DNA from 2 places in the Candidatus Enterococcus lemimoniae genome. Region 2 is predicted to be linked to the other one. Evidence: predicted binding sites of a transcription regulator. Region 2 holds the regulator's gene; the other holds the start of a gene.
The links. The regulator LexA, encoded in region 2, represses DNA repair genes until DNA is damaged. The targets are predictions, from matches to a motif close to CNAACANNTGTTNG.

Region 1 (12,426 bases), 450 kb from region 2:
AAAATTTACTCCATCGGAAAATAAACTATTTAGTGTTATTAAAAAATGGAATGATGATACTTTTGTTAATATATCCTGCGAGAGTAATAATCAAAACTGGATTTCATGTACCCAAAAAATGCTGACTGTTGATGAAATACTTAAGGGTACCCCTGAAGATTATCTTGAAGATTTTTTTTGGTTGATTGAAGTAGAAAAAATATATGATATAGATAATATCATGAATCACGTTATTGATTTTATAAACAGTAATAAAAAAGAATATCAGAGTATTTGTTCAAAAAAAAGTCGTATCTATTTTTCTAGATACAGTGACGTTAATAGCTATACTGTGGTATGGGGACAAGAAAACTATCTTAATTGTATTGTATCTGATGTCGGTTAGTATACAACACTTTTTTATTATTAAAAACAATTGATTCCGATTGAATCAAACTTTCTAGAAAGTGAAAAGGAGTATCAAAAATGACTAGACCGAATAAAGACCGTGAACGTATTTTAAAAGAATTGTAAGATTTCTACACAAAGAATGAAGACAACTATGGATTTGGAAGAATTAATTTGTATACAATTCAATCAATTTCAATTCAAATGAAAGAAGATCCAACTATTAAAAATCTAGCAAGTTATGTCCCTGTTGTTCAAATGCCTTATGGTGATGAATTAATTATTCTTTGTTTTAGTGTACCAATATGTAAAAATAGAACAGTAGATCAATCTAAAGAAGCTGCAAGATTTGTTGTTGATAGAGTCGTCGAGTTGATTAGGATTAGAAACATTACTAGATTAGAGGAAAACGAGTATGTCGTTAGGAACTTTACCGAAAATCAAAGTAGTTCTTTCAATCCATATAAAGTACTATCAAAATTAGCAGTTGAAGATCCTAGTAAATTAGAAACAGTTGTGAAGGAATTAGAAGACCTTCCTAAAATCATCAGTAACAAAAGGAGTCAATATGGAAGTTATAATTGATAGACAGAGTGTATGTATGGGTGATGACATTACAAGTCACAAAACCAAAATTCAAGTAAGCGAAGATATTAGATTTCTAGAACTCTTTAAAGAGTTAATAACAAAAAATTATTTCCCACATATTCAAGGAAATGATGTCGTATGGGTTTTAAGGTTTGCTGGTAAAGATAGGATTGTTTGGAAAACAAAGAAAAATAAATTTTATGAATACAATAAGTCGTGTTGTTCGATAAGTAAGAATGGAAAAAAGATTCCAAAGGTTACTTTTATTTATTATTCAGCAGTTAAAGAGTGGACAGAAAGACAGGAAGACTATCTGGAGAATAAGATAGTAAAAAATTGGTTTGATATGTTGAAGAATTTTTCTAAATAGCTGTTTATGGAATACTGAAAGCATTCCTAAAAAGGATGAGAAAGAAGTGTGAAGAAAGATGAAAAAATTTATTTGTTTTGTTTTAGTTTCAGTTACATTATTAGCGAGCTGTGCTAGCAATAAATCAACCGGGTCTGTAGATTCTACTAAGCATTCGGTCACTAATATTAGCACTTATAAAAAAGAAGAGACCTCATTATCCAGTTCGATAAAAACAGAATCAATAGAAACTACTCAAAGTTCACAAGCAACTCCAAATTCTGAGGAAGCCAAGTACCCTAAAATTACAAAGACGTTGCTTAATGGAAAATCTTGGTATGAAGGAAATTCTACTGGTGTAGAAAACCAACCAAGACAAGGTTTTACTGAAGATAAGCTTCATGATCTTTTCGGTAATGAATTGGAATATGAAATTATTTCTGATGATAATGAACAAACATCTAGGGTTCTTGATTCTAGAAAAAATGAACTTGTCGATATTAAACTTCAAACAAAAATTAAAGTGAATAAACCAACCGTTGATGGTACCTATAGAGACGTATTCTACTATTTATATTATAAATATGACGGATCATTGATGATTGTACTAGAAGGAACTCCGGCAAAAGAGAGCGATTTGACAAGTTATCCTTTGGAAGAAATAAATATTTGGGGAAATTAGAGTGAATGAACAAACGGAATTTTTCACAGGTGACAGCTATAATATACTCAAACCGTTATCAAAAACTATCAGTAAGGAGTTAATAGGCCTGTAAAAAACGATTCAAACAAAAATAGGTATTTGTATATCTTAGAACTTGAAAATAATTGTTTTTATGTTGGGCAAATGTTTAGTTCAATAAAAAAAGATTAACAAAACATTTTAATGGGAAAGGTTCAGCATGGATAAAGAGGGATCTGCCAATAAGATTAGTAGATTTGGTCTATCTAGGAAATTTTACTTACACAGAAGGTGAATGCATGGAAAACAAATATGTATTTAAGTATATGAAGGAATATGGATGAGACAAAGTTAGAGAGGTATACACTTCACATTGAGTGATAGCAATGGGCATTGGATCACTATCAAAAAACACAAGAAGAAAAATGTTGTACGCGGGATTAAGGATGCAATTATTCCAGATAGGGCTCAAGACTAATGTTGTAAAAAGGATCGATAGCAGTATAGATTTGATAAAGAATGATTGAATGGAGAATATACACATGAGGAATGTCATCATTGTAGAATATATACATGAATTTAAGGTATTTAATTTTATCAAAAGCAATAATCCTATCCTTTGTTTATCTGTATACAGAATACGGGTTAAATCTTAAACCACCCCAAAAAAAGTAAGAAGTAAGTGTGAAGAATGATTAATAACATGATAAGAGCTATACTCCAAAAAAGATCGATAAATAATTGAAATGGAGCAAGATAAATTAATTTTTCAAACATTCAGCAAAAAAATATATTAGAATTAAATTTTTATGGGATGTAACGGATAAGACAATTGACAATCTAGAATCTAGTTTTCAAGATTTGTTTTCCCAGTCGGAAGACTATGAATTGAAAACATTTGAAAGACAGTCCTTTGAAGAACAGAATACTAAAACGATATTAGTGAAAATACCTGCGACTATTCAAAAAATTAATCATAAGCTATCCTTCTACAGAGCAGTGTTACAAGAAGAACTAGATAGTGAAAATCTAAAGAGGGTCGGGACTATTCGCTATTACGTGGATATAAATCGTATTTTCTATATACAACTTATCTTTGAAATGAGTTAAAGACTTTGTACCAAAAGAATTTAAAAGAAGAATTTTGATGAGACAATATGTAGAGGATGCTTTTACAGATAAAATTTTTTCAGGAAATTCTGCTGCTATATGCATATTAGATACTTGGATTGAGAAACTTTAATGTTGAAAATTGGAAAAGAAAATAATTTGTCTGAAACTGTTTTTTCAGTAAAAAAAGGTTTTTGAAGAAGGAGCGTAATCAGTATTTTAAAAGAGGATGTTTGATAAATTAATCTTAATTTAATGAAAAGGAAAAGTGACTATGTCAAACGGAAGAAAAAAGAAACTACCTGCAATGAGCTAGTCGTTGTTAGGGCAACAAATGCGATGAGATTTTCAGAGATTCCAGCTTTTTTGGGAGCGCTATTGAAAGCTGAATACTTATTCCATGCTATTTTCTATGGATGAAATAGACTTAATTGCCTCTTGTTTAAAAGCAAATCCTTGAGGATCAGTTTGTATTTTCAATTTAGAAGCAAAGCATGTGTTCCTATTTAAAGAAATATTCACTCAAGTTAAAGGGACTAAATTACAAACAAAAGATTATTATGTACAGTATGAAGAAATGAGACAAAAAAATAATTCAATACTGTTTGAATTTAAGCGGTTAACAAAAAAAGAACTAACGATTTACTAATTTGCTTCTCAAAAGAAAAGTTCTGTCTAAAGAGCTTTTCTTTTTATTTGCTGGCGATACTAAAAAATTAATTTTGGGGTGTGTTTCTTGGGAGAATTAAAGATGATTGTTTATTAACTGACAAATTAAACACTCTATATGAGAATGCTAAAATCAAACTATACTGCCACTACAGCTTAAAAAAATGAATATATTTTTATTATATACAGAAAAAATTAAGACAAATTCTTCCCTTTCTCAATTTTTCTCTGGTGCAAGAAAGAGATAAGTTATTTAAGTTTACTTAAATGAATAATTAAAAATCAGTTGAATCTATCAATCAAAGTTTTTTAATCTATTGATCCAATTTATTAAAAATACAATACTTATTATTTGCTAATGATTTCAATTTGAATTAAATTAAACATAATAAGTAATTTTGATTGTTAAGTTTAAAATGTTTCACAGTCAGTTTAGAATAATATAATTTAAGGAGGCAGTCATGAGAAAATTTACTCATTCTATAATTGCATTAGTAGGGACAGTGATTTTATTATTAGTAGCAATAATACCTAGTTCACTTATAATTGTGGGAAATCGAAGTCAATATGAAGTCAATGCAGAAAGTTCCGTGAGCACAGTTGATTTAGCCAATATTAACATTTTAAAAGAGACGCAACTTTTTTCTAAAAATGGCACATCTGTGAGTGATGGTGTTAAATTGGAAAAAAAAGAAGATTCTACATATGATTTGGATTTACTGTTTAAAGGAACTGCAGTAGCAGATGTTGGGTTGGTGTCACCTAAAATAATTGTTTTTACCATACCAGAAGAACTGAAAAGCAAGATTGTTGGACCGATCAAGATCAACATCAATGCTAAATTAATGCCAATCGTGCCTGGTGATGTTCCAGGTGTGAAAGACTTGGTTTTAAATGTTGGAGGGTTAGTTACTAAATTACTTGGATTGGCAAAACCTTTAGGCTTACAACTAGATTCATTAGAAAAAGCATTTGAAGGACTTAATTCTCTTCAAGATTTAGGGAGTTATCATGCTACTGTTGAAGGGAAATTATCACCAGATGGTAATTATGTTATGGTAGATTTTACAGATGGACTAGGAGAATATGTTCGTGCAGCATATGCCAATTTATTTAATCCGTTGAAGGAGGCTGTGGATGGATTAAAATTTACTGGACTACTAGCTATTTTAAATCCAACTCTTGATTTGTTAAAACCTGCTGTTAATGATTTGTTAGAGCTTGTTGGAAAAATTGCTGATGGTACATCAGATGTATTAACAAATGCGTTGCAAGCCAATGTACTTGGAAATGTTGATGTTGATTTTTCTACAACAGTCTTTGATGTAACCGCTGAAAAAGCGCAAGTAACAGTAATGGCAGTCAATGATCCAGTGATTGATTTAGAATTATTAAATACAATTTATGCGAATGGAGATTCTATCAATCTTTATTTTGACAAAGCGGTAGAAAATCCGTTGGCGAATTACCCAGTTATAAGCCCGATTGTTGAAGATATCATAGAAGGTATGACAGACGTTAAAGGGCGTGTGGCTCTTTCACAACCTATACCAGAAGGAACAACATTCAATGCCAAGGTTGAATTACCAGATGGAAGTATACTAACGAATAATATTAATGAGGATGGTTCTTTTGCAGTTCCTTTTGGTAAGTATCAGCCTCAAGGAAACGACCAATTAAAAATAGTAATCGAATCTCAAGTTGGAAGTTATTCTAAAGTTAGTGAACCTACAATTAAACAAGTCATTGCTGATCCCTTTCTTAAATATCCCATTGCAAAACCAATTGTTGAAGATATTCTTGAAGAGGCCACAAGCCTTAAAGGTAGTGTAACGCTCACTGAACCATTGCCGGATGGTGTAACATTTAAAGTGAAAGTTCAGTTGCCAGATGGAGCCTATCTGACTGGAACAATCAGCCAAAGCGGAACCTTTGTAATTTTATTTGATAAATACCAACCAATAGGAAATGATCAATTAAAAATAACAATCGAAGCAAGTGATGGGAAGCGAACGAAAAGTAGTGAACCTGAAATCAAGCAAGTGGTTGTCAATCCGCTAAACAATTATCAAGTGCCAAAACCGCAGTTTGAAACGGTAAATGAAGGAAGTAAGGCTATTACAGGAACTATTCCATTAGTGAATGTTCCAGTAGGGACTAATTTGTTTATGCAAGTTCGATTTCCTGACGGGTCTGTAAGAAAAGTAGCACTTGAAAAGGATGGAACTTTTTCGATTCCTATAGTAGATAAAAACTTAAAAGAAGGCAATCCTCTAAGGTTAGTAACTATTGCAGAGCATACACAATCTTTGAAAGGCAAAGAAAGTGACAATGTAGTTTTTGCAGTTGGTAGAATTCCATCTTTAGAAGGGTACATCGTTCCAACTCCTGTTGTATCCCCAATTTTCGTTGGCGATACAATGATCAAAGGATCTGTGAAGATTACTTCTCCTCCAGAGGGGACTCAATTTAAAGTTAGAGTGAGATTCCCTGGAAGTATTTACGAAGAAACACTTGTGAATGCAGATGGGACCTTCTCACTGGATATTTCCGGTCGACAATTAGCAGCAGGAACTTCGATCACACTTAATACAGCGGCAACACTTGGCACTGAGGCAGCAGCTAGCGGTCGAGTTATTGTTTCTGTCGGTGCCAAATAAATAGAAGATTTACCAAAAAAGAGAGGGTGCATAAAATGAAGAGTTCAAAATTCGTTACGACTAGCTCTACTGCTTTATTATTGTCAGTTATGTTAGGGACATTATTTTTAGGACAATCTGCTTCTGCTGCTGATATAAATAAGGCAACCGATTTAGATGTCACATTTACGCCAGGTGCTTTAACTTTAGAGGCTGTCTCTTCAATCAGCTACGCATCACAAACAATTTCAGTAAATGATGCATCATACATTCCAACAAACCCTAGTGCGATTAATGTTGTTGTTTCAGATGCTAGAGGAACCAATGCTGGTTGGAAGTTGAGTGGCAAACTGAATGGTTTTAAAGATAATGCGGCCACAGCCTCTTTGCCAAATGCAAGTTTGAATTTTAAAAATACACAGGCAGGAACAAATAGTGATGCTGAAGCACCAACACCCGTTAATACAGTTAAATTAACGAGTGGAGCAGCAACTGCATCTCCGTTTGCAACAGCTGCAGTAGGTGCTGGGGCAGGGACTTGGACTTTTACTTGGCCTGATAGCGAAAACAAAGGAGTTACGCTCAATGTACCTGCTGCAATGGCAACACTTGGCAAGCATACTTCTACAATTGACTGGACATTAGCTGATGCACCATAGAAATAAAGTATGATCTATAGAGAGTGGGATGAGAACTATTTTTATTCCACTCTTTTTTTCTGATTAACTAAAAGGAGTGATTTAGATGAATAGGTGTTCTAGATCAATAACGATTAAGTTATTCTGGTTATTTGGTCTTATTTTTTTATTTGGTTTGTTGCAGACTTTAAACGCTTCAGCACAAGACAAAAATAATGAAACGAATAGTTTTTATGTGCAAGCAGTTATACCGGAGAATCAAGTTGACATCAATAAATCCTATTTTGATTTGAAAATGCAGCCAGAAGAAGAACAAGAATTACAGGTTAAGTTGGTCAATCCAGAAGCAGAACCAATCACTGTTTCTGTAAATGCGATAAATGCGTCGACGACAGAAGAAGGAATGATCGATTATACGGTCAAAGGCATCAAAGACAAAACACTAAATTATCCTTTTGAATCATTGATCAAGGTTCTTAAAACAACGATTTCATTACAGCCGTATGAAACAAAAATTGCTCGTTTTCATTTGAAAATGCCGAAAGAACAATATGACGGTGTGATAGTAGGAGGATTACGTTTTACCAAAAATCTACCTGAAAATGAAGTAAAGAACAAAGAGGTGACTATTCAGCAGCGATTTCATTATGTAGTAGGTGTGGTCTTGAATGAAACCGAGACCACAATAGTGTCAGATTATGAGATGGATGCAGTCAAAGTAGCAAAATCTAAACAGGGGAAGAAAATGTCTGTCATCCATTCGATTCGGAATAAAAATGCTGCTATTTCAAAGGAAATAGAGCTTAAAATGATCATCCGAAAAAAAGGAGACAAGGCTCCCTTGATCGAATTAGAGAAAGAACATCTGGAAATGGCACCTAATTCGGTCATGGATTTTCCTGTACTGATAAAGAGACAGTTGCAGAGTGGAAAGTATACTAGCCATACTCAGATTTTACAAGATGGTAAAAAATGGATATTTGAAAATGAATTTAATATCACAAAAGATCAAGCAAAGCTCGTCAATAAGGAGATTGAAGACAATAAAGTCAAGAATAAAGTACCTTCTTGGCTGATTGTAGTGGTCATTATATTGACAGTACTTGTATTGATTCAATTCTATATTTTGTGGCTAAAAAGGAGCTTAAATGTGAAGCATTTGGATGATGAAAATAAAATTTAGTCAAACATCTTTTCATAAAAGTCTGTGACTATAATTATATGGATTAAAATCGGAATAATAAAAACGTAGAGGATTAGAATATGTTTATTTAAATTTATTATCATATATGAAGTTGTTTAATCTGACGAGCCGTAAGGAGTGTAACGTCATCGGTTTTAACTTCAGAATATTGTTTCACCCACCGAGCGACAGAAAACAGGACGATACCATATTCATTGGCTAATGCATTTTATGATTTTCCATCTTCCTAAAGTGTTACGTTTGTCTAGCATAAATAGTGTCTACTTTAATTAGAATACATGTAAAATCCAACAAGATGGAATGGCAATAATTTTTGTCAAAAAAATTATTGCCATTCCAATTTGTTCTGAGAGGTCTCTTATTCTTTTAATTTTGTCTATTTTCAAAACTTAAAAAGTTGTTCCCCTTTACAAAATGAACATACGTTCGTATAATTGATTGTGAAATAGAATAAGGAGAGGATTGAGATGATATTTGATTATGAAAAAGAACCTAGAAGAGTGCTTTTTTGTATTGATGTAAAATCTTTTTATGCATCAGTCGAATGTGTAGCTAGAGGATATGACCCGCTAGAAAAAATGCTAGTTGTAATGAGTCATGCTGAAAATACTGGCGGTCTTGTTCTGGCGTCTTCTCCAAAAGCAAAAGAAGTGCTGGGAATCACTAATGTAACAAGAAAATACGATGTGCCTAATCATCCAGATTTAATGATCGTACCACCGCGGATGAATGAGTATATCAAAGAAAACATGAAAATCAATGAGCTCTACAAAGAGTATGTTGCCAATGAAGATTTGCATATTTATTCGATCGATGAATCCTTTTTAGATGTAAGTGCTAGTTGGAAATTGTTCGGTCAAACACCAAAAGCTATGGCTAAAATCATCCAGAAACGGATAAAAAAAGAGACAGGATTAGCAATCACAGTTGGTATTGGCGATAATCCTTTACTAGCTAAATTAGCGATGGACATCGAAGCGAAGCGCAACAAAGAACGGTTAGCTGAATGGCACTATGAAGACGTTCCTGAAAACGTCTGGCGTATTGAATCAATGACGGATATGTGGGGGATTGGTCACCGTTTAGCCAAGCGTTTAAACAATTTAGGCATTCGATCTGTGTATGATTTGGCTCATGCAGATGTAAACAGTCTCAAAAGGAATTTGGGGGTTATTGGCGAACAGTTATATGCCCATGCCCATGGTATCGACCGAAGTCGTTTGTCCGAAAAATACATACCAGAAGAACGTTCCTATAACAATTCTCAGATTTTGATGCGCGATTATATGAGACAAGATGAGATCGAAGTTGTGATTAGAGAGATGGCGGAACAAGTAGCAGCGCGTCTTAGAAAAGCCCATTGTCAGACTGAATGTGTTCATTTATCTGTGGGCTTTTCAAAATCAGCTTTGTCGGGTGGATCAGGTTTTTCAAGACAAATGAAAGTACCTTTAACAAACAGCAGCAGGCTACTGATTGAATACTGTTTAACTATTTTTAGACAACATTGGCATGGAGAAGAAGTACGACATATTGGAATTACCTATTCCAAACTGAACTATAATACTTATATTCAATTAGATTTATTTCATGAGCCTGATGAGCAACTAAAAGAACGAAAACTAGACCAGTTGATTGACGAAATTCGACAGCGCTTTGGCTATGTTTCATTGGTTCATGCAAGTTCAATTTCCTCTGGCGGTACAGCAATTTCCAGAGCATCACTAGTTGGCGGGCACGCAGGAGGAATGGAGGGCTTACAATGAGCAAGGAACGAGATTATTATTTTGAACAATATCAAGATCGGAAAATGAAAAAATGGGCAGGTTTCTATTTATCTGAACATACAGCACTCATTGAACGAGAAAAAAAAAGACAGCCAGCCGAAAAGAAACGACAAATGAGTTGGTCAGACATCGATGAAGTGTTAGCGCAGGCCTTTCAAAATCAGGTTGAAGTGACGATTCAAAAAGAAGAACTAGACTCTGAAGGGAATTATGGAGCAGATATCATTGGCCTGATTCAAGGTCATGACGAATTGGGCCTCTATGTAGGCGGACATAAGATCGGCTACGATGAAATACGTCATGTCCAGTTATATTAAAGAAAACCCTCTAACTTTAGATAAGGTGCTAAAGTTAGAGGATTTTCAGTTTTAATGGTTAGTGACAAAAAAGAATTCAACTAATGCGTATAGAACCATCATTAGTGTAATCAGACCACACACGATCATATGACGACGTTTATGCATCATTACGATTGCAATAAATTCTCTTAAAAAGGCATTAGGTAGAAAATAGAAAGCTGTTCGAGCCCCAATCCCATCTGCCTTCAGATTGGCCATTTTGGCAAATAGTCCGGCACGAAATAGATGGAAATTGTTCGTTGTGAAAATCGCTTGAAAACCAGTTCCCCCAAAATCTTGCTCCATGATTTCTTTTGAAAAGCGCATGTTTTCCAAGGTGTTTTTAGAATTGGTTTCAACTAAAATAGCTTCTTCTGGAATCCCTTTTTCAATGGCATATTGTTTCATCGCAATACTTTCAGCGATATGCTCATCGTCACCTTTACCACCAGACATCAAAATTTTGGGTGGATTCAAAGTAGCATTGGACTGGGCTTGGTAAAATTGAATCGCTTTTTCGATTCGTTTGCCTAAAAGTGGTGGTACTGTTTTGCCATCAATCAAACCTGAACCTAAAACAATAATGAAATCCTGCTCATATTTTGGCTGATTAAATTGATAAATAATCGAAATCGTTAAAAAATTATAGAAAACGATTGAAAAATAAAACATGATGAAGGGTAAGATCCCAAATAATAGTGAAGCCCACTGCGGCAAAATTCGCGCTGAATAATAATTGAAAATCAGAAAAACGGTCAAGCCGATAGCTAAAAGCAAGGTCAATAAATTCGCTAATGAATGGCCTTCTTTACGCATAACGACAATCGCATTCCAATATAAGAAAGCGAGTAAAGCATAAAGTCCAATCAATAGCAGTAACAACAAAACGACACCTGTGATCCCTGCTAAAATAATCAATAGTGGGTTCAGTGTTCTAACAAGCAAAACCCCCAAATAGGTCATCCCGACAACTAAAAACAAATTAAAGAATAACCCATTGATTAATCTACGTTTTTCCTTGAAATAACAGAACAGGAAGAATAATAAAAAGCTTAATGGAATCAAAAAATAATAAGTATGAAGTTGTATTTCTAAAAAAATGACATAAACAATAAAACAAAGTGAAAACCAAAGCAACTCAAAAAATTTCCAATTTTGGTTTACCTTTTTTTTCCGCCATTTCGGAATAATAAAAACGCCAATAAGATAAATAAGCCCAATGATAATACTAAAATAATTCCCCATAGATAGAACTCCTTCAATAAATGATTTCACATTAGTATAACGAAAAATAAGCGAAAAAAAAACTACAAACCTTAAGTTAATGTAAATATCTTATGATATAAGTGAATAAGTCCGACTTAGAATGAAAAAATAGAAGAGGTTGGGACAGGAGTGTTTAACCCCGAGAAATAAGAAGGGGTTGCTTCTGCTCCCACCGTTTATTCATATTTAGGGTGTTAAACAAAAGTGCTTTTTACTTTTGTCCCACATCACTCCATTTCAGACTTATTCAGAAAAACGAACTGGAAAGGTGATAAAAAAGCTAGTTCCTTGGCCTTCTTCTGATACTAATGAAAGATGCCATTCATATTTTGCAACAATCGAGGTAACGGCGAAAAGACCAAGACCAGTCCCTTCATCAGCAGATTTTGTTGTAAAGAAAGGTTCAAATATTTTTTCTTGTAATTCTGTGGGAATCCCTGGACCGTTATCAGAAATTTCCAAGGTAACAAAACGATTCAGCTGATTCATCTGATAACTTGTCTTTTTCAGCTGTTCAGTTAATTCTTTTGAAGCAGGTGAAACAGTTACGTGAATTTCTTGCTGTTTTGTTATATTCTCTTTAGTCGCTTGATAGGCATTGGTAATCAAATTGTAGATCAAATTCTGTAAATCGGTTTCTTCCAATTTTGTCGTCCCTAGATTTTCTTGGATAGACAGAGTCAATTGTACTTTTTTAGGGATGATTTCTCCAATCAAGTGAGTAGCAACCCCAATAGCCGCTGAAATATCGATCCATTCTTGAACGCTT
Region 2 (12,426 bases):
AAAACTGTTATAAAAAGACCTGAAATGTTGATTTAAAAGCAATTGTAAACTTATATATGCTAATGTTTTTGTAACCAAACTGTTATAAAATATACCTTTAATATTATACAGTTAATACTAAGGAACTTAAAGAAACCAAAGAAAGCGCTATCATTTAAAGCTTTCATCCAAAAGATAGCCGACGCAAAAAAAAAAACAAAGCAACTCAGTTGCTTTGTTTTTTTATGTATAGATTTTGTTTGTTAGGATCCCACTTTACTTTTTATACTTTTTTCGATTATTGGCTGACTCACTTTTTTATTCCAAAAATCAATTAATGGTCCAGTAAAAAAAGCATTAATTACTGTACCGATTCCAACTGGACCTCCAAAAATAAAAGCTAGCACAACGAAAAAGATATCTTGGCTCACTCGAACGGATCGATAGTGAAATTTAGTGCGTTCAACTATAATTGGGGCGATAGCATCATATGGAGCGTTCCCGAGCTTTGCTGACATATAAAACGACGCGCCGAATGTAAAAATCAACACACCAATTACAAGTGCCAAACTTTGAGTGAAAAAATTGATTTTAATAGTGATAAAATCCGTATAAATCCACGTGTAAAAATCAATAAAAAAACCAGTAAGAACCATATTAATAACTGTTCCGATACCGATGTAGCTTCTTCCAAGAATAAAAACAATTCCTAAAATAATAAAGTTAATCATCAATTGATAAACACCTAAAGAAAGTCCCAGAACATTCCCGATACCAATATTCGCTGCAGTATACGGATCTAAGCCGACTTGACCAATCCGTAACGTGGCTGCACCAAAGGCTAGAATTGCCACTCCAATCAAAGCATATAGAGAGCGCATTACTCGTTCTCTTATTTCCATTTTCCAACACCTCATTTAAGTTTACTCATTAAGCATCTCAAAAAAGTCTTTAAAATGCAAAATATTCTACTTATTCACATAAAAAAACCTAGGTCTGAATTCAGCTCTAGGTTTTTTTATCATTATTTTTCAGCTATATCTTTTAATGCCGCTTGTGCTAATAAGTTCAAGTAGTTCCATGGGCGGTCAAAATGGGGCTGGAAGAAGAAATCAGATAAAGCTAGATCTTCTACAGTCATTTTATTTTGGACTGCCAATGATAACGTATTAGCGGATTGAGTAATATCGTATTTAGACATTAATTGTCCTCCAACAATACGATTTGAGCCCTTTTCATAAACTAATTCCATCATGACATTTTCCGTTGTTGGCATGAACTCTGGACGATAGTTATCTTCAAATTGTGTTGCTTCTACCTCCAAATTGTTCATTTTCGCACTTTCTAGAGTAACACCAGTTGAGCCGATTTTCCAGCCAAATAAATATAAACCAGAAGTTCCTTGTGTCCCACGATAAGAAAGTTTTTCTTCTGTTAAATTATACCCAACTAACATTCCTTGTCTAACAGCATTTGTTGCTAATGGAATATAATTTGTTGTATTGCTTGGATTATAGTGTACAACTGCACTATCACCAGCAGCAAGAATATCTGGATTGCTTGATCTCATAAATTTATCGACTACGATCGCACCATTAGGTAACATATCTACCTTATCTTTAAGCAATGTTGTGTTTGGACTGAAACCAACACACATAATCACCATGTCAGCATCAAACTCTTGACTAGGAGTAATGACTTTATTCACATGTCCGCTTGCATCCGCTTGGAATTCTTGAACATTTTCACCTAAAGCTAAAGTAACACCACGATCAACAAGTTCTTTTTCCAAAACGTCTGTAAATGGTTTGTCCAGATATTTATTTAAAATACGGTCTAAACCATCGATCAAAGTAACATCTTTACCTGATTCTACAAAAGCTTCTACCAATTCGATACCAATGTAACCTCCACCAACAACGACAACTTTCTTCGCATCTTTTGCACGTTCGATAATTACGTTTGCTTGGTTAAAGTTTTTACATAATAAAATGTTTTCAGCATCGATTCCCTTGATTGGAGGAACGATTGGCCACGAACCTGTGGTCATGACTAATTTATCATATTCTTTTGTTTCAACTTTGCCTGTGTTCAAATCTTTTGCAGTGATTGTTTTATGATCAACATCGATGGTTTCGACTTCATGTTCCATTTTAACTGTAGCACCTAGTGACGCTAGTTCTTCAGGACTTGAATAGAATAAACTGTCAGCCTCCTTCACTACTCCTCCAACATATAGCGCGATACCACATGATAAAAATGATACATTATCATTTCGTTCATAAACGGTTACCTCCGCATTTGGGTGATTTGTTAAAATACTTTTGACTGCAGCTGTTCCTGCATGCGTACATCCTACGACTACGACTTTCATTTTGTAAATCCCTTCTTTCAAGTTAAATTTTTCACCAACGATTTTAATAAAAATCTATTGGTATACTAAAAATATAACAAAGTGAGGATGCGTATTCGAGTTCTTTGCTTGTGAATCATTAACTTATTTTTTCACAAACTTCTCTATTTTTTACTGTTTTTTCATTTGAATAATCATTCTCTTTGAAAGGAATGCCGTTTTTACAACAAAAAAAGCTAAGAAACATTCGTTTCTTAGCTTGTGAAATCAAAGAATTATTCATTAACCATCGCAATAATTTCTATCTCAATCAGAACATCTTTAGGTAAGCGGGCTACTTCTACAGCTGACCTAGCTGGTAAATGATTTGTAAATGCTGTAGCATAAACTTCGTTGAACGCAACAAAGTCGTTCATGTCTTTTAAAAAGCAAGTTGTTTTAACAATATGATCAAAGTCACTCCCTACTTCTGCGAGAATGGCTGCGATATTTTTCAAAACTTGTTGTGTTTGCTCTTCTATGGTAGTACCAGTAACATCTCCAGTCTCAGGATTTAACGGGACTTGACCTGAAGCAAATAATAGCCCATTCACAATATTTCCCTGTACATAAGGGCCGATTGCTTTTGGTGCCTTATCCGTGTGGATTGATCTCATTCTATCACTCATTTCATTCTTTTTTGGCTTTTTGACAATCAGGACATAATCCATATAATTCTAGTCGGTGTTCGTTGATTTCAAAGCCAGTCAATTTACTTGCTGCCATCTCTACATCTTCCAAGCCCGGATAATGGAAATCAACAATTTTGCCACAATTTTGGCAGATTGCATGGTAGTGTTTTTTTGAACTAAAGTCAAATCGGCTAGATGCATCACCATAATTCATTTCCTGAACAAAACCAATATCAGTAAACAAACGTAAATTATTATAAACAGTCGCAACACTCATATTTGGAAAACGATCTTCTAGTGAACGATAAATTTCATCAGCTGTTGGATGGCTATGATTCTCAATTAGATATTCCAAGATTGCATATCTTTGAGGAGTAATACGAATATTGGCTTCTTTTAATTCTTCAAGTGCATTCTTTACCAATATGTTATCCATTTGGTTCCCCTCCCAGTCTTCTTTCCTAAATGATACTATTTCTAATCTGACTTGACAAGAATAATCGTGCAAATAGTAGGGGAAATGGCAGGTTTATCTCAATTTTTTGTATTTTTTTAAACTATTACATACTATTTGAGTGGTTGATCAAGTAAAAAAGAGAAGACGCAAATTTACGTCTTCTCTTTCAATCGCTAGTTATTCAGGAAAATTATATAAAGCCGTTGACAGATATCGTTCCCCGTTATCAGGAATAACAGTCAGTACTTTTTTCCCAGCACCTAACTCTTTGGCAACTTGGATTGCAGCGTTTACGGCTGCCCCTGCTGAGATTCCAACAAGTAAACCTTCTTTAGTTGCTAATTGACGGGCGGTTTCCATAGCCTCTTCACTTGGTACTGCAATTATTTCACTATAAATTTCTGTATTTAACACTTTTGGAATAAAACCAGCGCCGATCCCCTGAATTTTATGCGGTCCTGGAGAACCGCCTTCTAAAACAGGTGATTCGGTTGGTTCTACAGCAACAATCGAAATTTTTGGATAAACACGTTTTAACTCTTTCCCAACACCTGTAATCGTGCCACCAGTACCTACTCCAGCCACAAACGCATCCAAACCGGCCGGTCCAAAAACATCCTGAATTTCTTTGCCAGTCCTTTTTTCATGAGTTGACGGATTAGCTGGATTATCAAACTGCATCGGCATGAAAAAGCCATCTTTTTCAGATAACGTTGTCGCTTTGGCAATTGCACCTTTCATTCCTTCAGCTCCTGGAGTCAACAATAACTCAGCACCGTACGCCTGCATTAATTTTCTACGCTCAATACTCATTGTATCAGGCATTACGATAACGACTTTATAGCCTTTTGCAGCGCCGACCATTGCCAAACCAATTCCAGTATTCCCACTAGTAGGTTCTACAATTGTATCTCCCGCTTTCAGTTGGCCATTTTTTTCAGCAGTCTCGATCATACTTAAAGCAATCCGATCTTTTACACTTCCACCGGGATTGAAAAATTCAAGTTTCACAAAAACGTCAGCCGCTCCATCTGGGACAATCTGACCTAACTTTACAATGGGTGTCTTCCCTATCAATTCAGTAACTGAGTTAAAAATTTGAGTCATGATTCATTCCTCCAGTTTGATATTCATATAGCTAAAAAATCTGTCTTGTGTTTATAATAGCTTATATCAACTTATCTGGCTATCATTTTGCAACTGTTAGTCAATTGATAAGTTCTCTTTAAACAAATTTAACAAACATGTTGTAATGTTGTATAGTATAGGAGACTTTAAAAATAGTAAAGTAGGAGTTATTTTATTTATGAAAATTATTAATATTAGTCCGCGAGGCTATTGTTATGGGGTTGTTGATGCAATGGTCATCGCTAGAAATGCCTCGCTTGATGAAAATTTGCCTCGCCCGATTTATATCTTAGGGATGATCGTTCATAATAAACATGTGACTGACGCCTTTGAAAGCATCGGGATCCGCACTTTAGATGGAGCTAGTCGTAAAGATATTTTAGCACAAGTTGATCAAGGAACGGTTATCTTTACAGCTCACGGAACTTCACCAAAAGTCAAACGATTAGCGGTTGAAAAAGGCTTGACCGTGATTGATGCAACTTGTCCTGATGTGACGATCACCCATGAGTTGATTGAAACAAAGGTTACAGAAGGCTATGAAATCATTTATATTGGTAAAAAAAATCATCCTGAACCTGAAGGCGCTTTGGGTGTATCGCCAGAACATGTTCATTTAGTCGCTAATCAAGCAGATATTGCTGATTTAGACTTACACTCTGATAAAATTTTTGTCACCAACCAAACAACCATGAGCCAATGGGATGTTAGCGATTTGATGGAATTGATTCAAAAAAAATATCGTAATGTGCTTATTCATAAAGATATTTGTAAAGCAACTCAAGTTCGCCAAGAAGCCGTTGTTGAGCAAGCACAAGGTTGTGACTTAACGCTCGTTGTTGGTGATCCTAAAAGTAATAACAGCAATCGTTTAGCTCAAGTTTCCATTGAACAGGCTGGTGTTCCTGCCCACCGCATATCTGATGTATCACAAATCGATCCTAAATGGTTATATGATGTGGAGCAAGTAGCCGTGACGGCAGGTGCTTCTACTCCAACACAAATTGTCCGCGAAGTTCTTGACTATTTAAAACAGTTTGATGTAAATAATTCTTTAACACATTCAATGGAGTCAACTACAACTTCGGAGTCGATTCTACCTCGCCCGAGAATCAAAGATCTAACTAAAAATCGTCAACGTCGTTTAGAAGAATTGCGATCTGGAAAACGATAAAAATAAAGCTATCAACAATTCGTCATCCAGATGACGAATTGTTGATAGCTTTTCTTAGGCAACTTGTAACACTTGTCCTACAGTGATCAATTCAGCTGTAATACCATTTGAAGCCATCAATTGATCCACTGAAACTCCGTATTTTTCAGCGATTCCCCAAAGAGTGTCACCAGAGGCTACTGTGTATGTTTGCCCAGCAACTGTAGCACTACTCTGTCCAATTGCTGTTTGATCGCTACTTGCTTGGTTTTCATAACCTGTAGTGGCTACGGTACTACCACTATCGTACGCTGTTAAACCGTAGGCAGAAATCAACCAGTTCAATTTACTTGCATAGTTAGGATCCGTTGCATAGCGACCAGCTAAAGCCGCTGTTGCATCCATATAACTCGTTGTATTACTTTTCCATACACCAGAGTAATGATAGTTACCACTTGAAGCTATCGTTGTTTTAAGCACGTTAGCATGGTCTTGAAACGACTCAGTATAGGATGGATAACTTCTAAATGGTTCGGTTACAGTGACCCATTCACCATTCAAATATTCAGCTGTAGGCATATAAACTGTTTGTCCGCCATAGCTTCCTTTGACACCGAATAAATTATAGTTTGGAGCCGCGGCTAAACCTGAAGTTCCATAACTACTCTCTAATAATGCTTGAGCAATCATGACAGAGGCATATAAATCATTTGCATCCGCTACTGAAGCAGCTGAGTATCCAATAGAATCAATAAATGCTTGTTGTGAAACTGCTCCTTGAGTTTCAACTTCTGTTGCTTGAACACCCAATGGTAACAGATTCCCTGCGACAGGAAGAAATACTAATGAAGTCCCAATCACAGAAACCATTCTTTTATGATTATTCTTCTGTGTTTTTTGTTGGTGTCTACTACTTCTTGTTTTGATCTCGTCCATTCATTTGTTCCTCCTCAATAGAACATCGTAACATCATTTTACTCGTGGAATTTTTTATAAACAATTATTTACTCCTGAAATTTGAAGTTTTAAAGTGAGCGTAATCTAGCTGAAATTTTTGTTTTATAATTTCAGGTGCAATTGTTTTGTTCAGTTTACATAGTGTCTGTTTTTCGACTGGATTTTCCGGCAAGAATCCTTTATTTTTCTATTTATTAACTTTTTTCTAATAAATAGAAAACTATTGCAAATATTACACAAATATTACATTCTCTCTTCTATTTAGTTTTTTACAAATCATACAATCTATTTACCCAACAAAAAAAGCAAAAGTCCAGCTGATTAGGACTTTTGCTTTTTCACTAACTAAATACTTGCTATTTATAACTCATTATATTTTGTTACGACATTTTCAACTGTAAAGCCAAATTCTTTTAAGACTAAATCGCCAGGAGCAGAAGCGCCAAAGTGATTGATCGTCACAGTTGTACCGGCTGTACCAACATAACGTTCCCACCCAAATGGTGAAGCCGCTTCGATTGCCACACGCTTAGTCACAGCTTTAGGTAAAACAGATTCTTTATATTCTGCTGTTTGCTTTTCAAATAAATCGAAACTTGGCATTGAAACGACTGAAACATCTTGACCTTGTTCTGCCAATGCTTTTTGAGTTTCAATGGCTAAGTTCACTTCTGAACCAGTTGCAATTAGGATTCCTTCTGGTTTGTCCCCTTTTTGCTTAGAAATCACATATGCACCTTTTTGAACTAGCTCTCCAGCATGTTCTTTAGTTCCTTCAATAACTGGTAAGTTTTGGCGACTTAAAACTAAAACAGTCGGAGCATCTTTAGTCGTCATAGCTATTTTCCATGCAGCAACTGTTTCGTTTCCATCAGCTGGACGAATTACTTGAACACCAGGCATGCAACGAATACTTGCTAATTGCTCAACAGGTTCATGCGTTGGGCCATCTTCCCCTACCGCTACAGAATCATGCGTCAGTACATAAGTTACAGGAGTATTTTGAATCGCTGCTAAACGAACCGCAGGACGTAAATAATCAGTAAAGACAAAGAATGTTCCACCATATACACGGCTACCACCATGTAATTGAATTCCGTTCATCGCTGCAGCCATGGCAAACTCACGAACGCCAAACCAAATATTGCGGCCTTCATATTGACCTGGTTCAAAATCTTTTTCTGCTGCAACCATTGTATTGTTTGATGCAGATAAATCAGCGGAACCGCCCCAAAAACCTGGAACAGCTTTAGAGATTGCTTGAATTGTTTCTTTACTTGTTACGCGACTTGCAGCACTTGACCCTACCTCATAAGTTGGTAATTCGTTATCCCAATTTTCAGGAAGTTCATCCGCAAAAGCTTGTTTGAATTGTTTTGCTAATTCAGGATGTGCTTTTGTATAGTTTGCAAACATGTCATTCCAGTTAGTTTCAGCTTTGCCGCCTTTTTCTATCATTGTTTCTTTAAAACGAGCAGCAACTTCTTCCGGAACAGTAAAATCAGGATATTCCCAACCATAAACAGCTTTAGCCGCAGTAATACCATCTGCTCCGATTGGGGCACCATGAACAGAAGATGTGCCTTCTTTTGGAGCACCATAACCAATAACTGTTTTGACTTCGATCAAGGTTGGTTTATCTGATTCAGCTTTAGCTGTTTCAATTGCTTTAGAAATTTCTTCTAAATCATTACCATCTTTCACTAAAATATGTTGCCAACCGTATGCTTCATAACGAGCTCCAACATTTTCTGTGAAGGCTTTTGAAGTTGGCCCATCTAAAGAAATATCATTTGAATCGTATAATACGATCAGTTTGCCCAATTTCATGTGCCCAGCCATCGAGCTCGCTTCTTGAGAAACACCTTCCATCAAATCGCCATCGCCGCATAAAGCATACGTATAGTGATCGATCACAGGGAAACTATCGCGATTATATGTCGCAGCAGTGTGCGCTTCAGCCATCGCCATTCCAACTGCCATTGCAATCCCTTGACCTAAAGGACCAGTAGTCGCTTCAACACCATCTGTATGATGGACTTCAGGATGCCCTGGAGTTTTACTACCCCATTGACGGAAACTCTTCAAATCATCCATTGTTACACTGTATCCTGCTAAATGAAGTAAGCTATAAAGCATTGCAGAACCATGACCTGCAGAAAGAATGAAGCGGTCTCTATCTACCCAATTTCTAGCAGTTTTTGGGTTAACTTTCAAATGTTTTGTCCAAAGTGCATATGCCATAGGTGCAGCACCCATTGGTAAGCCAGGATGGCCTGAGTTTGCTTTTTGTACCGCTTCAATACTCAATGTACGAATCGTGTTGACGCCTAACTGATCAGTGTTGTCAAACAAAAAAATCATCTCCTATTTAGGTTTTTTTTACCTTTATTAACTATAGTTTAGCGTATTTCGTTTATGAAAGCAATTACTTTTAGTAAAAAAAACTGAAATTATTTTCTATTATGCAGGCCTTTTGCCTTTTGGATCTCTTTTAACTTCTCTGGTGTAACGTCGTTTCCTTTAGGATCAACGACTTTCATGCCTTCGATATGGTGACGCATACCGCCGCGGAAAGCAGCTAGATATTCTTGACGAAGAACTTTTTGTTCTTCTTTTTCTTTTTCAGTCAACTCATTTTCTTTTGCTTTTTTGGCAAGTTCGTTGATACGGTTCATTTTTTCTGATGATAACATGCTTTTGCCTCCTTTACTTTCCATGTCTATCTTATAAGATGAGCGCCAAAAATACAACTATATTCTTAATAAAAAAGGAAAACAAAAACTATTAGATACAGAAATTAGTATTGAAAAACCTACTTACTTTTTAGTAAAAATAACCTAAATCCATGTTTATCATAAACACGAACGCTTGTTTGATTCCTGTACAAAACTATGGTACACTAAAAATATAAATTGAAAGAAGGTGCGGATTGTGGTGAAACGTACAGACACAAGACAAATCGAAGTACTAAAATATATATATGAACAAGTTGAACTTAAAGGCTACCCTCCAACTGTAAGAGAGATTGGAAAAGCAGTTGACCTTTCCTCGACATCCACTGTCCATGGCCATTTAGCCCGTTTAGAGAAAAAAGGGATGATCCTGCGTGATCCTACAAAGCCAAGAGCCATTGAGTTAACAGCGGACGGTCTAGAAAGAATTGGGGTCAAACCTACTGTGATCCCTATGCTTGGTGTTGTTACAGCTGGTGAACCTATTTTAGCAGTTGAAGAAGCATCTGACTTCTTCCCGCTTCCACCTGATCTAAGAACAGAAGAAAATGCTTTATTCATGCTGACGATTCGAGGAGAAAGTATGATCAATGCTGGGATATTAGATGGTGATCAAGTCATTGTCCGCAAACAAAGTACTGCCTCAAACGGTGATATCGTTATCGCTATGACTGATGAAGATGAAGCAACCTGTAAACGTTTCTTTAAAGAAACGGATCATGTTCGTCTTCAGCCAGAAAATGATGCTTTGGATCCAATTATTTTAAATAATGTCAGTATCTTAGGTAAAGTTGTTGGTTTATATCGCAATCATATTTAGAAACAAAGAGGTTGGGACAAAAGCGGCTAATTCTGAAAAATAAGAAAGATCGCTGCTACCTACCGTTTATTCGGATAATAATAGCCTGATACATAACGTGAAGAGTTATGTATCAGGCTATTTGTTTCTTTTATATAAGTAGCATAAATAATTTTACTCTGCAGTCACTTTACGCTGATAGGTCTCAAATTGGTAAGCATAACGATTATTTTCATCTTGCTCCCCTTCACTTAAGTTGATCAATGTCCAATCATCCCAAGCAACAGCAGGAAATTTGGTATCACCTTCAAATGAATGATCAATAACAGTGCGATACAACACATCACAATAAGGTAAAAAATCCTCATATACCGCTGAACCACCTGAAATAAACGTAATTCCAGCAAAAGATCTTGCGTATTCGAGCACCTCTCCCACAGTATGAAATACAGTGACTCCTTCTGCTTGGTATCCTTTATCTCTGGTTAAAACAATTGTTTGACGATTTGGTAACGGGCGGCTACCCATTCCCTCAAAAGTCTTTCTACCCATCACAATAGTGTTATCTTCCGTCATTTGTTTAAAAAACTTCAGATCATTTGGCAAATGCCAAGGTAAGCGATTTTTCTTTCCAATCGTTCCTTGTTCATCTTGTGCCCATATGGCTGCTAACATCGGGGAACTCCTTTCAAATTAAACGGCAATTGGCGCCTTGATTGCAGGATGCGGTTCATATCCTTCAATGACAATATCTTCCATTTCAAAATCAAATACCGATTTTTTTTCTTGATTTAATTTTAATGTCGGGAAAGCTCGAACTTCTCGAACCAGTTGTTCATTCATTTGCTCGATGTGGTTAGTATACAAGTGAGCATCGCCAATCGTATGAACAAAATCGCCTACTTCTAAACCTGTTTCATGCGCAATCAAATGAGTCAACAAAGCATAACTAGCAATGTTGAAGGGTACACCTAGAAAAACATCCCCGCTACGTTGATATAATTGACAACTTAATTTTCCATCATTTACATAAAATTGAAACATCGTATGACATGGCGGTAACGCCATCGAAGGAACATCTTCTGGATTCCAAGCCGAGACGATCAAGCGTCTTGAATCTGGTGTTTTTTTGATCATCGTAATAACATTTTTTAATTGATCGATAAATCCACCCTCTTTGGTCTCCCAATGGCGCCATTGCGCACCATAAATGTTGCCTAATTCACCATGTTTGGCAGCAAATACCTCATCCGATAAAATCGCCTCACAGAATTTTTTATGTTCTATTTCGTAATTTTGCTTAAATACTTCGTCTGTTAGGACACGATGACCAAAATCAGTCATATCTGGACCCTTGTAATCATCACTTTTTACATAACGTTCAAATGCCCATTCATCCCAAATATGATTGTTATGTTGTAAGAGGTAACGAATATTGGTGTCACCATTCAAAAACCATAAAAGTTCGCTTTTGATCAAGCCGAAAGGCACTCGTTTAGTCGTTAATAAGGGAAATCCCTCAGATAAATCAAAACGCATTTGATGCCCAAAAATACTCCGCGTCCCTGTTCCAGTCCGGTCTTCTTTTAGATGACCTTCCTCTAAAATTTTACGGCCTAATGCTAAGTATGCTTCTTCCATAGTTTGTGCCTCCTAGTTTTCTGCAAATTCACTCAAATATTCCCAGCGTTCCATCTTTTCATCCAGCTCTTCTTCCACTCTTGCCAATTCTGTTTGAAGCTGTTGTAGTTTCGTAAAGTCATCACCTTGATGATTCATCTCTTCTGTAATTTTAGCTGATTGCTCTTCAAGATGTGCTATATCTGTTTCAATTGTTTCCCATTCTCTTTGTTCCATGTAAGTTAACTTTGTTTTTGCTTTCTTTTCAACTTCGCTAGTCGGTCTTACTTCTGCCTTCGTTACTTTTTTCGCTGGCTCTTTACTTACCGCTAAATAGTCGCTCATCGATCCAAAATAAGTCGTGATGTGACCTTCTCCTTGAAAAACCAGTAGTTTATCCATTGTTTTATCAAGAAAATAACGGTCATGAGAAACAGCGATCACAGCACCTTTAAATGTTTGAATATAATCCTCTAAAAGAGTTAAGGTATCAATATCTAAATCATTTGTCGGCTCGTCCAATAATAACACATTTGGTTGACCAATCAAAAGTTTTAATAAATACAGCCGACGT

Region 1: a site for LexA is predicted at 8,682-8,695, ahead of A5866_RS00400 (Y-family DNA polymerase). Genes of this name have one in related genera too.

The regions. Positions count from the first base shown of each region.
Region 1 covers NZ_CP147248.1:65,579-78,004, forward strand. The annotation lists gene A5866_RS00360 (hypothetical protein) at 1-385, shown strand, start outside; gene A5866_RS00365 (hypothetical protein) at 562-972, shown strand; gene A5866_RS00370 (hypothetical protein) at 989-1,345, shown strand; gene A5866_RS00375 (hypothetical protein) at 1,404-2,006, shown strand; gene A5866_RS00380 (hypothetical protein) at 2,895-3,116, shown strand; gene A5866_RS00385 (adhesive domain-containing protein) at 4,247-6,445, shown strand; gene A5866_RS00390 (WxL domain-containing protein) at 6,481-7,083, shown strand; gene A5866_RS00395 (DUF916 and DUF3324 domain-containing protein) at 7,169-8,245, shown strand; gene A5866_RS00400 (Y-family DNA polymerase) at 8,734-10,032, shown strand; gene A5866_RS00405 (hypothetical protein) at 10,029-10,370, shown strand; gene A5866_RS00410 (YdcF family protein) at 10,422-11,636, opposite strand; gene A5866_RS00415 (sensor histidine kinase) at 11,901-12,426, opposite strand, start outside.
Region 2 covers NZ_CP147248.1:520,109-532,534, reverse strand. The annotation lists gene A5866_RS02670 (YczE/YyaS/YitT family protein) at 243-881, opposite strand; gene A5866_RS02665 (NADH oxidase) at 1,004-2,353, opposite strand; gene A5866_RS02660 (RidA family protein) at 2,608-2,988, opposite strand; gene perR (peroxide-responsive transcriptional repressor PerR) at 3,002-3,439, opposite strand; gene cysK (cysteine synthase A) at 3,638-4,567, opposite strand; gene A5866_RS02645 (4-hydroxy-3-methylbut-2-enyl diphosphate reductase) at 4,767-5,762, shown strand; gene A5866_RS02640 (glucosaminidase domain-containing protein) at 5,817-6,677, opposite strand; gene tkt (transketolase) at 7,059-9,053, opposite strand; gene A5866_RS02630 (DUF896 family protein) at 9,152-9,394, opposite strand; gene lexA (transcriptional repressor LexA) at 9,633-10,253, shown strand; gene A5866_RS02620 (dihydrofolate reductase) at 10,407-10,907, opposite strand; gene A5866_RS02615 (thymidylate synthase) at 10,926-11,873, opposite strand; gene A5866_RS02610 (ABC-F family ATP-binding cassette domain-containing protein) at 11,886-12,426, opposite strand, start outside.